One region of the Ruania alba genome, then DNA from elsewhere that is predicted to be linked to it. Evidence: riboswitches for the same ligand, from Rfam matches in the RefSeq annotation. Region 1 holds a riboswitch; the other holds the start of a gene.
The links. Region 1 has a riboswitch for thiamine pyrophosphate ahead of BLU77_RS11785 (thiamine ABC transporter substrate-binding protein). Riboswitches for the same ligand answer to the same signal wherever they lie in the genome.

Region 1 (6,286 bases):
CGAGGACGGGAGGGGAGAGCCATGACCGTCGCCCAGGTGATCGCCGCCGTCTGCATGATCGCCGGATCAGCGCTCACGCTCGTTGCCGCGATCGGGATCGCCCGGTTCCCGGACCTGCTGGCGCGGATGCATGCCGCCACCAAGCCCCAGGTGCTCGGGCTGATGTTGATGATGGCAGGACTCGCCGTGGGGCTGGGGTCCAGTCAGATCACACCGAAGGTGCTGCTCGTGGTGATCTTCCAGATGCTCACCGCACCGGTGGCGGCGCACATGGTGGGCCGCGCCGGCTACCGGACGGGAAAGATCCGATCCGACCTGCTCGTCGCCGACGAACTCACCGAGGACCTGGAGGCCGCGCGCTCGCGTGAGGAGTCCTGACCACGCAGCGGGTCAGTCCTTGGGGATGTCCCCGCTGTCCAGCCACTTCTTCGCCCCACGGGTGGCGAAGGTGCGCGCGAACGTCACCACGGCACCGCTCACCGCGGCGAACACCACCAGCTCACCCAGGCTGATCTCGCCGTCGTCGGCGTCACCGGTGGGCGGCTCGTGACCGGTCACGGCCTTCCAGCCGGCGGTGAGCAGCTTGTTGGCGGCAATGCCTGCCGCGACGGCAGCCACCGTGGTGACCAGCTTCTGGATGTTCATGCGCGACTCCTTGAGGATCAGTGCTGCGCGTCCAGCGTAATGGGCCCGCGACTGTCGCGGGCTACTCAGGCCGCGCGGGTTGTTCAGATCGGGTGAGGAGATCGCCGACGTCGCACTCGAGGGCGTCGCAGATGGCCGCGAGAGTGCTGAACCGGATGGCCTTGGCCCGGTCGTTCTTGAGCACGGAGAGGTTCACCAGGCTGACGCCCACCTGCTCGCTGAGGTGGGTCAGTGTCATGCCACGTTCGGCGAGGAGCTCGCCGAGCCGGCAGTGGATCAGGGTGGAGGCGTCGTCGTCGGCTCGTCGCGGGGTCATACCAAGCCCTCTGTGTCCTTCTGCATGCGCTCACCGAGCATCAGCACGGTCGCGATCACGGCGAGCGTGAGCCCCCAGCCCACGGAAGCGAAATCGGACTCGAAAATTGTCAGTAGGAAGCCTTCCTCGGTCCCGCTCCGGTCCGCGTCGAGCAGGGTGACCGTCTCCGCACGCGCCAGTCCGGAGAACAGGTCTCCGAAGAGCCCGCCCCTGATCATCACGATCGCAGCCACCGTGACGGCGACGCGTGCCGACCGTACGAATGGGCGCCCCGAGGCGGTGCGCCAGGCGAGCCAGGCCACCGATCCGGCCACACCAGCAGTCACCAGGGCAGCGCACAGACGGGCGGCCCAGGTGAAGGCGCGTACCGCCGCCGGGGGGTCGGTGAGGGTGAGGGTGACGTCCTGGTACCGCGCCTCGGACACCTGGCCGGCCGTGGCGAGGAACTCCGGTGAGCTCGGGTTCGCGAGCTCGAGACCGTCGATCTCCAGGGCCGTGGCCGTGGTGGTCTCGATCGTCCCGACAGCCAGGCCCACGAGAGCCGCCAGTGCGATGAGAGCGGCACCGGCGGCCACCACGATGAGCACGATCCGGTCCGCCCGACTCACGGCCGGTGGCGTGTCGTTCATGACTACTCCTTATTGATGATCGTTAATAACGATGAACGATAAGTTAGCACGGGAATGCGGTGAGGGAACCGTTTCGCGCGCAGTGGCTCGTGCGGATTGCGCGCTGCTCATCGTTCCCGGCTCGGCGGTGTACCGTGATCGCACACGACAGGGGAGCGCCCGAGGCGCTGAGAGTGCGGTCCGCCGCAGACCCTCGAACCTGCACCGGTTAGCACCGGCGAAGGAAGTCGAGTTTTCTCTCTCTACCCCTCCTTACCTACAAGGAGGACATGGACATGGCAGTTTTCAAGCTCGCCGAGCGCAACCTGGTGCGGCGGAATAGCGTGAAATCGCCGCACAAAGTTGCGCTCGGCGCGGGGGTGGGGGCGCTTGCGGCGCTCGCCCTGGCCGGGTGCTCAGTGATTGGGACCGGCTCCGAGGGCGGCTCGCAATCCGGTTCGGAAGGGCCCGACGGCGCAGGGTCGGGTGTGGTGCAGGTGGTCACCCACGACTCGTTCCACGTCTCCGAGGAGCTGATCGCCGCGTTCGAGGCCGACTCCGGCTACACCGTCGAACTCAGTGCACCGGGTGACGGCGGCGCCCTGGTGAACCAGCTCATCCTCACCGCCGACTCCCCGCTGGGCGACGTCGCCTACGGCGTGGACAACTCCTTCGCCAGCCGGGCACTCGACGAAGGAGTGTTCGCCTCCTACGCCTCCCCGGCCCTCCCGGCGAGCGCCGAGCAGTACGTGATCGAGGGCTCTGACGCGCTCACCCCGATCGACATCGGCGACGTGTGCCTGAACGTGGACCACGAGTGGTTTGCCGAGGCCGGGATTGACGAGCCGGAGAACTTCGAGGACCTGCTCGATCCGCAGTACGAGGACCTGCTGGTGGTGACCAACCCGGCGACGTCGTCCCCCGGCCTGGCCTTCCTGCTCGCCACGGTCGGTGCGTTCGGCGAAGACGGTTGGCTGGAGTACTGGGAAGGGCTCGCCGACAACGGACTGAAGGTGGTGGACGGCTGGTCGGACGCCTACTCAGTGGACTTCTCCGGCTCCGCGGGCGAGGGGGACCGGCCGATCGTGCTCTCCTACTCGACCTCTCCGGCGTTCGAGGTGGGCGAGGGGGAGACCGAGGCGCCCACCGGGGCGCTGCTGAACACCTGCTTCCGGCAGGTCGAGTACGCCGGGGTGATCGCCGGTGCCGCGAACCCCGAGGGCGGGCAGGCCTTCATCGACTTCCTGCTCTCCGACGAGGTGCAGGCCGATATCCCGGAGCAGATGTACGTCTACCCGGTGAACGACCAGGTGGAGCTGCCGGAGTCGTGGACCCAGTTCGCGCCGCTCGCCGATGATCCGCACGAGGTGGACCCGGCCGACATCGACGCCCGCCGCGACGAGTGGATCCAGGCATGGACGGCGGCGGTCATCGGGTGAGCCAGCCCCCCACTGCCGAACGCAATGTTGTGCGGTCTTCGCGCCCGGAACGCCGCACAAGGTTGCGCTCGGCCGGTGGGGGTGGGGTGGCGCGAGGGGTGCGGGGGCTGGTCTGGGGGCTGGCCGCAGCGGTACCGCTCGTCTTCCTCGGCGTCTTCTTCGGCTACCCGGTGGCCTCCCTGATCGCCCGCGGCTTCGTCACCGACGGGATGATCGATCTCGGCGGCTTCGCGGAGGTGTTCTCCCGCCCTCGCACCTGGCGGATCATCCGGCTCACCCTCACCCAGGCCGTGCTCGGCATTGCCGGTGCCGTGCTGCTTGGCATCCCCGGCGCTTACATCCTCTACCGCCGGTCCTTCCCCGGGCAGCGTCTCGTACGCGCCGTGGTCACGGTCCCGTTCGTGCTGCCGACCGTCGTGGTGGGCGTGGCATTCCGGACCCTGCTCGCTGACTCCGGCCCGCTCGGCTTCCTCAGCCTGGACGGCACATTCGCCGCGATCGTGCTCGCCTTGATCTTCTTCAACTACGCCGTCGTGGTCCGCACGGTCGGCGGGTTGTGGGAGCGGCTCGACCCGCGCACCGAGCAGGCCGCTCGAGCGCTCGGTGCCTCCCCGGTACGCGCCTTCCTCAGTGTGACCCTCCCAGCGCTGACACCCGCGATCGCCTCGGCCGCCTCCGTGGTCTTCCTGTTCTGCGCCACCGCCTTCGGGGTGGTGCTGGTGCTCGGCGGCGTGCAGTTCGGCACCATCGAGACTGAGATCTGGATCCAGACCACCCAGTTCCTCGACCTGCGCGCCGCCGCCGTGCTCTCGGTGATGCAGTTGGTGGTGGTGGCCGGGTCCCTGGCGGTGTTCTCCCGCGCCCGGGCCGGCCGCGAACGGGCCCTCCGGCTGCAATCGGCCAGCACCCGGCCGGTGCCGCTCCGGCTGTGGCAGCACCACCGGCCCGGGCCCGACTTGCTGCCCACCGCAGCGACCGCCGTCGTGGTGGGCCTGCTGGTGCTGCTGCCCATGGGGACCCTGCTGATCAGGTCGCTGCGGACGCCGTCGGGTTGGGGCGTGGGCAACTATGTGGCCCTCGGCACCACCGGCGGGGACAACGCGCTCACCGTGACCGTGTGGGAGGCGGCCGCGAACTCGCTGCGGATCGCCGTCGATGCCACCGTGCTGGCCGTGGTGATGGGCGTCCTGGTGGCGCTGGTGCTCTCCCGCCGGCCCCGGCACCCGGCCGCCCGCCGCGCGATCGGCTGGATGGACGGCCTGGTGATGCTGCCGCTCGGGGTGTCCGCGGTGACCGTGGGATTCGGGTTCCTGATCACTCTGGACACCCCGCCGCTGGACCTGCGCTCATCCCCGGTGCTGATCCCGATCGCACAGGCGATCGTGGCGATGCCGCTGGTGGTGCGGACCGTGCTGCCGGTGCTGCGCGCGATCGACCCTCGATTGCGCGAGGCCGCCGCGGTGCTCGGTGCGTCCCCGGTCCGGGTGCTGGCTGCCGTGGACCTGCCGTTCCTGATCCGCTCGGTGGGCCTGGCGATCGGGTTCGCCTTCGCCGTCTCGCTCGGGGAGTTCGGGGCGACGGCGTTCCTCGCCCGCCCGGATCGGCCCACCCTGCCGGTGGTCATCTTCCGCCTGATCGGGCGGCCTGGTGCGGAAAACTACGGGATGGCGCTCGCAGCCTCGGTGCTGCTGGCGCTGCTCACCGCCTCGGTGATGGGGCTAGCGGAACGGCTGCGGGGGGAGCGGGCCGGTGAGCTGTAGGAGGTCAGCGGAGCAGGTGCTCCAGCACCGCCACCGACCCCTGGTACGGAGGTTCGGAGCGGGGCCAGTGCACCACCACGTCGGTGAACCCGGCCTCGGCGGCGCGGCCGAGCTGGTCCTCGGCGAAGGTCACGCTGGACAGTGCCGCCGGTCCCGCCGCGTCCACCGACAGGTACCGCCGCAGCGGCTCTTCGGAACTGCGGTGCTCGGCCTCGAGCCGGTCCATCCGGGCGGCCAGTTCGGCCACCCCGCGCCACCACTGCTCCACCTGGGCGTCCCGGCCGGCGGCGTCGCTGGGTGCTGCGGGTGCCGGCCCCTGTTGAGGCCCGGTGGTGATCCACCCCTGACCGTAGGTGGCGGCCAGCCGCATCGCACGTGGCCCGTTCGCGGCGATCACGAAGGGCACCCGGGGGCGCTGCACGCACCCAGGCAGCAGGCGAGCATCTGCCACGGCGAAGAACTCACCGCGATGATCCACATGGTCCTCGGTAAGCAACCGGTCCAGCAGCGGCACCAGCTCGCCGAACCGGCGGGTCCGCTCAGCCCGGGTCCAGGTGTCGCCGAGGACACCAGAGTCCAGGTCGCCGCCGGCGCCGATCCCGAGCAGCATCCGGCCGCCGGAGATGTCGTCCAGGGTGACCATGTCCTTGGCCAGCAGCAGCGGATGACGGAAGTTCGGCGACGCCACGAAGGTGCCCAACTCGATCCGCTCGGTCACGCCGGCCGCGGCCGCCAGTGTCGGCATGGTGGCGTGCCAGGAGGCGTCCGGCAGGCCGCCCCAGACCAGGTGGTCGTACACCCAGGCGTGCGCCGCACCGAGCTCCTCGACGCGGCGCCACAGCGGCGCGGCCTCGCCCCACGGTCGTTCGGGCAGGATGCAGACGCCGAGATGCACGGGAGCACCGGTTGCACGCATGGCACCACACTAGGTGCGGGAGTCTGATGAGGGGAGCTGAGGTGTCCGGACTGGAGATCACCGCCGCCGAGGTCACCTACGGGATCACGACGGCGGTCGCCGGCGTCGACCTGCACGTGTCCGCCGGTGAGGTGGTCGCCGTGCTCGGCCCGTCCGGCTGCGGGAAGTCCTCCCTGCTGCGTGCCGTGGCGGGTCTGGAGGCGCTGACGGCGGGCTCGGTGCAGTGGGACGGCGCGGAGCTCGCCGGCGTGCCGGTGCACCGCCGCGGCTTCGGGCTGATGTTCCAGGACGGTCAGCTCTTCCCGCACCGGGACGTGGCCGGGAACGTCGAGTTCGGGCTGCGGATGGCGCGGGCGTCACGGACCCGCCGGGCGGACCGGGTGGCCGCGCTGCTCGATCTGGTGGGTCTGGCGGGGTTCGGCAGCCGACCCGTCGCGTCACTCTCCGGCGGGGAGCAGCAGCGCGTGGCGCTGGCCCGCGCCCTGGCGCCACGGCCCCGGCTGCTGCTCCTGGACGAACCACTCTCCGCCCTGGACCGGGAACTGCGGGAGAGCCTCGCGGCCGAGCTGCGCCGCATCCTCACCGAAACCCACACCACCGCG
Region 2 (6,286 bases), 1.5 Mb from region 1:
TTATCATCGCTGGCGATGGGAAATGAACGTGGCTGCGCCCCGCGGCCTCCCGGGGGTCTCGCCTCCCGGCTCCGGATGACGCTGTTGCGGACCTCTCGCAAGTTGCGCGCCGAGCAGGCCGGGCAGTTGTCCGAGACCCACCGGTCGGTGCTCGCGAGCGTGGTCACGAACGGTCCCTTCACTCCGAGTGAGCTGGCTGCGCGTGAGCACGTCCAACCGCCGTCGATGACCCGGACGATCCGGGGCCTCGAGGAGGCCGGACTGCTGGCCCGCACCACACATCCGACCGACCGCCGTCAGGTGCTCGTGACCGCGACGGAGGCCGGGAACGTCTACATCAAGGAGACACGACGCCGTCGGGACGAATGGCTGGCCCGCCGCCTGAAGTCCCTCACCCCAGCAGAACGCCAGACCCTCTCTGACGCCGAAGAGATCCTGAGGAGGATCACCACCCAGTGAGCGCCATGTTCGCCTCGTTACGCCAGTTCAACTATCGCCTCTGGTTCGCAGGGGCACTGGTGGCGAACATCGGTACCTGGATGCAGCGCATCGGGCAGGACTGGCTGGTGCTCACCGAGCTCTCCGACGATTCCGGCATCGCCGTCGGGATCGTCACCGGATTGCAGTTCGTCCCTTCGGTGCTGCTCACCCCGTATGCCGGCGTGCTCGCGGACCGGCTGGACAAGCGCAAGTTGCTGATCGTCACCCAGGGAGCGATGGGCGCGCTCGCCGCGGCGCTCGGTCTGCTCGTGCTGCTCGGGCACGCCGAGCTGTGGCATGTGTACATCTTCGCGTTGTTGCTCGGTATCGCTAGCGCCTTCGACGTTCCGGCCCGGCAGACCTTCGTCTCCGAGCTGGTGCCCACCGGTGGGCTGCCGAACGCGGTCGCGCTGAACAGCGCCTCGTTCAACGCCGCCCGGATGATCGGCCCTGCGGTCGCCGGTCTGCTGATCGCTGCCTTCGGCCCTGGCTGGGTCTTCCTGATCAACGCGGTCTCCTTCGCCGCCACCATCGCGGCCATGCTCGCTATGCGCACGCGCGATCTTCGGAAAGTGCCCCGAACCCCGCGGGCCAAGGGTCAGCTGCGCGCCGGGATCGCCTACGTGCGCCACCGCAGCGACATCATCATGATCATGGCCGTGGTGTTCGTGGTGGGCGGTTTCGGCCTGAACTTCCAGCTCACCTCTGCCGTGATGGCACGCGTGGAGTTCGGCAAGGACGCCGGCGAGTACGGCATCCTCGGCTCCATCCTCGCAGTGGGCTCGCTCGCCGGCGCCCTCATGGCTGCCCGCCGCAAGCGACCGCGGGTCCGCGTGGTGATCGTGGCGGCGCTCGGGTTCGCCGTCAGCGCCACCCTGCTTGCCCTGGCCCCGACCTACGAGCTGTTCGCATTGGCGTGCATCCCGGTCGGATTTACCTCCTTGACCATGCTGACCTCGGCCAACGCCGCCATCCAGATCAGCATCGACCCGGCCTTCCGCGGTCGCGTGATGAGCCTGTACGTGGTGGTGCTGTTCGCCGGGAACCCGATCGGCTCGCCGCTCGTGGGGTGGATCGCGGATGCCTGGGGCCCGCGCTGGTCCATCGGGATCGGCGCGATCGCGGCGCTGCTGGTGGCCGCCGCAGCCGCGATCTGGGCACGCAAGTACTGGCACATCGAGGTGCGCTACCGGATGCGTGAGCGCCCGCACCTGCTGCTCACCAATGCCGAGGAGCGCGCCGCCCTGGAGGCGGCCCGGGTCGAGATCGCCGGGCAGCAGAGCGTGGACCGCTCGCACGCCGCCTGAGGGCGCTACGTGAGCCGGTGGCTCGCATCACCGCCTGTTGCCCACGAGGCGGACGGCTGGTCGACGCCGGCTCGTCGAGGAGTACGCTGGAGAGGACACAAGCCCCCGGGGAGCGCGTTGGCGCTGAGAGTGTGGTCGCATACCGCGGCCGCAGACCCGAGGAACCTGACCCGGTTCGCACCGGCGTAGGGAGTTGGGCAACAGATGCGAGTACCGCCGTGCGTGGGTACCCGTCCTGTCACGTCCCTCGGGGGTCCCGCCAACGAGGAGGACCCACATGTCCCACCCCAGCGCACGGGCAGCATCTGCCGGCCCCGCCACTGACGTAGGCACCCAGCCCGCCCCGGACGCCTACGGCACCGGCGCGCGCTTCTCCCTGCACCCGATGACCGACTCCTTCATCGACGTCATCCTCGGCGCCCTGGACGCCGCGGACACCGACGGGCTCACCCTCACCACCGACGATGTCTCCACCTTCGTGCGGGGGCCGGAGAACCGCCTGCTCAGTTACCTCACCGAGACCATCGCGCACGCCGGCCGCACCGGTGTGCACACCGTGGCCCACGTACTGCTCTCCCGCGGCTGCCCGGGCGAGGTGGCCTGCGAGGTGGCCGACGGCGCAGCGTACGCCCCCGAGGTGCCGCACCCAACCGCCGCCACCGGTCTGCAGGCCAGTGCCCACTGGGCCCTGTACCCCCTGGAGGACGGCGCCAATGCCGATCACATGGCAGGCATCTACGCCGCCATCGAGAACGCGAAGCAGCTCGGCGTCTACTCCGGCTCCGAGCACTACGTGACCCGGCTCGACGGTGACCTCGCTGACGTGCTGGCGGCCGTCGTCGCCGGTTGGCTGCTGGTAGGTGCCGATGTGCGGCACGTGGCCACTCACGTGACCGTGTCACTGAACTCCCCGACAGGAGGCCCGCGATGAGCGCCGCTACTCCCACCCCCCGACGGCGGCCGGTCACCCTGCACGATCTGGTGCTGCTGGCCGTGCTGGCCGTGGTCTTCGGGTTCCTCTACTGGGCCCTGGTGCAGGTGTGGGGCTGGTTGCAGGTCGCCATGGGGCCGATGGGCGATCTCGCCCAGAACGTGCTCATCGGCGGCTGGATGGTGGTGGCCCCGCTCGCCCTGTACATCGTGCGCAAGCCTGGCGTCGGGATCGTGGTGGAGATCATCGCCTCGATCGTGGAAGTCGTCTTCCTCGCCTCCCCGGTGGGTCCCACGCTGATCCTGGTCGCCCTGATCCAAGGGGTCGGCGCCGAAGCAGCCTTCGCGGCCACCCGGTACCGCCGGTACGGCTGGTGGGTCTTCGTGGTCTCCGGCATCACCGCCGCCCTCGCGAACCTCGTGCTGGGCATGGTGCGGTTCGGCTGGGCCGGCCAGGATCTGTTCGCCCTGCGGGTCGGCTTCCAGTTCGCCTCCGGAATCCTGCTGTGCGGACTGCTCGCGAAGGTGATCGGGGACGCGTTGCTGCGCACCGGAGTGCTCGACAACTACGCCATCGGCCGCGCGGCCCGCGAGGCCGAACGAGCGACCGGACGTGCGACCGAGCCGGCACCGACCGCGGCACCGGAGCAGTCCACCCAGCCGGAAGTGTCGGCCCGGACCCGGCCGGACGAGTCGTCGGGAGCGGACAATCCCTGACACGGTGCTCCACCTGCGGGACGTGGGGGTGCACTACCCCGCGCCGACGCCCCGGTGCTGCGCCAGGTGGACCTGGACCTGGCTGCGGGGGAGCGCATGCTCCTGCTCGGCCGGTCCGGGTCCGGCAAGAGCTCGCTGCTGCGTGCCCTCGCCGGGGTGGTTCCGGGCACCATCGAGGCGGATGTGACCGGCACCTGGCAGGTGTGCGGCCAGGACCCCCGCCTCACCCCCGTGCCCGAGCTGGCCAGGCACGTGGCCACCCTCACCCAGGATCCGGCCGATCAGCTGTGCCTGCCCACCGTGGTGGACGAGGTGGCCTTCGCCCTGGAGAACCGCGCCGTGCCACCCGAGCAGATCGGGCCCCGGGTGACGGCGGCGCTCGCCGCGGTGGGCGCCGGGCACCTGGCCGGGCGCCGCACCAGTGAGCTCTCCGGGGGTGAGGGGCAGCGGGTGGCGCTCGCGGCCGCCCTGGTCGCGCGCCCGGAGCTGATCCTGCTGGACGAACCCACCGCACTGCTGGACCCGGCCGCGGCCCGAGAGGTCGGGGCACTGCTGGCCGGGCTGCCCGGAGCGAGCCTGATGATCGAGCACCGCCTCGACGAGCTCGGCACGCTCCCCGCACGCAGCGTGCTGCTGGCCTCGGACGGCACCGTGGCCGCGGCCGGCCCTACCGACGAGCTGCTCGCTGCCGAGGACGCGGCCGGGACCGGCACCTGGGTGCCCGCCGGCGTGGAGGTGGCGCGGGCCGTGCGCCGGCTCACCAGGCAGCCTGGGCGAGCGGGCAGTGGCACGCATGCTCCGCCGTCGGGACCTGCCGCGCTCGCCGATGGGTTGCGCGCCCTGGATGCCGCGGTGGGGCCAGCAGCGCCGGCCCGGCCGGACCCCGGGGACGTGCTGCTGCACACCGAGAACCTCGCGGTCCGCAGGGGAGACCGCGACGTGGTGCGGGGCGTGGACCTGCAGGTGCGCGCCGGCACCATCACTGCCGTGCTGGGGGCGAACGGATCCGGCAAGAGCACCCTGCTGCTCGGTCTGGCCGGGCTGCTGCCCGCCGAGAACGTGCGGGGCACAGCGCGGGTGGGCATGGTGTTCCAGAACCCCGAGCACCAGTTCCTCGCGCGTTCGGCCCGGGCGGAGATTGAGCTGGGCCTGGCAGGTCAGCACGACGGCGGAGCCCCCGATCCCGTGGAGGTGCTGGCTGCGTACGGGCTCACCGAGGTGGCCGACCGGGACCCGTTCCGGCTCTCCGGCGGGCAGCAGCGTCGGCTCTCTCTCGCCGCGATGACGGCGATGGGTGATGACGTGCTGCTCGCCGACGAACCCACCTTCGGGCAGGACCGGCGCACCACCCTGGCGGTGGCCACCCAGCTGCGCCGGATCGCCGAGGGTGGGGGAGCGGTGGTGCTGGTCAGCCACGACCTCCGGCTGGTGGCCTCCCTCGCCGATCAGATACTGCTTCTCGCCGACGGAGCTCCGGTGGCTGCCGGCCCGACCGCGGAGGTACTCACCCCGCAGGTGCTGGGCCGCGCCGGGTTGCGACTGCCGCCGCTGTTGGAGGCGTGGATCGTCGGCGCGCACGGCGACCCGGGGCGACTGCCGGCCCTGCTGCACGGGCTGGACCAGCTGGCACTCGAGGACGCTGAGCAGCGTCCCGACCGGGTGGGGGTGGTCTGATGAACGCCCCTGCATTCGGACGACCGCTCCCGGTGGACTCGTTGCTGCACCGGCGCGACCCCACGATCAAGCTGGCCGTGGTGCTCGTGGTGTGCCTGGCGATCACGGCGGTGGTGGACCCGATCACCCCCACGGCGCTGTACCTGCTCACCTGGCCGGCCGCCCTGCTCGCCGGCCGGATCCCCGTCGTCACCCTGCTGCGCGCCCACATCCCGTTCGTCGCCTTCGCGTTCAGCCTGCTGCTGGTGAACGCCACCACCCGTGACGGCGCACCGATTGCCCGGGTGCTGGCCCTCGACATCACCTCCGAGGGGCTCACCATCGGCGCCGGCCTGGCGATGCGCACCCTGCTGATCGGCATCGTCTCGGTGACCTTCGTGCTCACCACCGACGGTGCCCGGCTGATGACCAGCCTGCACCAGCACGTCCGGCTCAGCGGCCGGTTCGCCTACGCCGTGCTCGCCGGATACCGCCTGCTCGAGCAACTGCCGGAGACGTGGCAGACCATCCGCGCTGCCCAGGCCGTGCGCGACCCACGCCGTCGGGAGCGGACCGGGCGAGACCACCGCGGGCGGACAGTGGGCCCGTCCACGCGGCCCCGCGCACTCGCGCACGCCGCGTTCACCCTCCTGGTGACCTCTCTACGCCGAGGCGAGCGGATGTCCATCGCCCTGGAGACCCGCGGCCTGGGGGCAGGACGGCGAACCATCGCTGCGCCGTCGGACCTGCGCCCCGCCGATGCGGTGCTCGCCGTGGTGGCACTCGGAGCACTCGCCCTGGTGCTCGGGGTCTCCGCCCATCTCGGCGTGTTGCGCGGTCTGGGCGAGCTGGGCGTCTTCGGTTAGCCCGTCGGCTCCGGCCAGCCGAGTTGCATCATGTGCGTGAGCGGGCCGGTCAGCAGACCTCCGTCCACGGGGAGCGTCACCCCGGTGATCCAGGCGGCGTCGTCGGAGGCGAGAAAGGCCACGGCGGCGGCCACCTCCTCCGGCAGGCCCACCCGTCCCATCGGGTACACGGCTGGGATGCGCTCGAGCATCTCACGCTGCTCGGGACCGTTCTCGGTCCAGTTCCGGGTGCGGATCGTGCCCGGCGCCACCACGTTCGCCCGGACCCACCCGGCGGAGGCACCCGCCGTGCCCCGGGCACGGGGCCCGTGCGAGACGGCGATGTTCCCGATC

Region 2: linked by a shared signal. The riboswitch ahead of BLU77_RS18430 (YkoF family thiamine/hydroxymethylpyrimidine-binding protein) and the one ahead of BLU77_RS11785 (thiamine ABC transporter substrate-binding protein) in region 1 are both predicted to bind thiamine pyrophosphate.

The regions. Positions count from the first base shown of each region.
Region 1 covers NZ_FNTX01000002.1:272,076-278,361, reverse strand. Annotated here, with positions in the region: gene BLU77_RS11810 (MrpF/PhaF family protein) at 1-25, shown strand, start outside; gene mnhG (monovalent cation/H(+) antiporter subunit G) at 22-378, shown strand; gene BLU77_RS11800 (DUF4235 domain-containing protein) at 391-645, opposite strand; gene BLU77_RS11795 (helix-turn-helix domain-containing protein) at 707-961, opposite strand; gene BLU77_RS11790 (hypothetical protein) at 958-1,590, opposite strand; TPP riboswitch at 1,730-1,833, shown strand; gene BLU77_RS11785 (thiamine ABC transporter substrate-binding protein) at 1,866-3,008, shown strand; gene BLU77_RS11780 (ABC transporter permease) at 2,984-4,768, shown strand; gene BLU77_RS11775 (LLM class flavin-dependent oxidoreductase) at 4,773-5,684, opposite strand; gene BLU77_RS11770 (ABC transporter ATP-binding protein) at 5,711-6,286, shown strand, end outside.
Region 2 covers NZ_FNTX01000002.1:1,788,806-1,795,091, forward strand. Annotated here, with positions in the region: gene BLU77_RS18420 (MarR family transcriptional regulator) at 16-459, shown strand; gene BLU77_RS18425 (MFS transporter) at 456-1,787, shown strand; TPP riboswitch at 1,884-1,998, shown strand; gene BLU77_RS18430 (YkoF family thiamine/hydroxymethylpyrimidine-binding protein) at 2,065-2,718, shown strand; gene BLU77_RS18435 (ECF transporter S component) at 2,715-3,434, shown strand; gene BLU77_RS22250 (ABC transporter ATP-binding protein) at 3,489-5,108, shown strand; gene BLU77_RS18445 (energy-coupling factor transporter transmembrane component T family protein) at 5,108-5,953, shown strand; gene BLU77_RS18450 (SDR family NAD(P)-dependent oxidoreductase) at 5,950-6,286, opposite strand, start outside.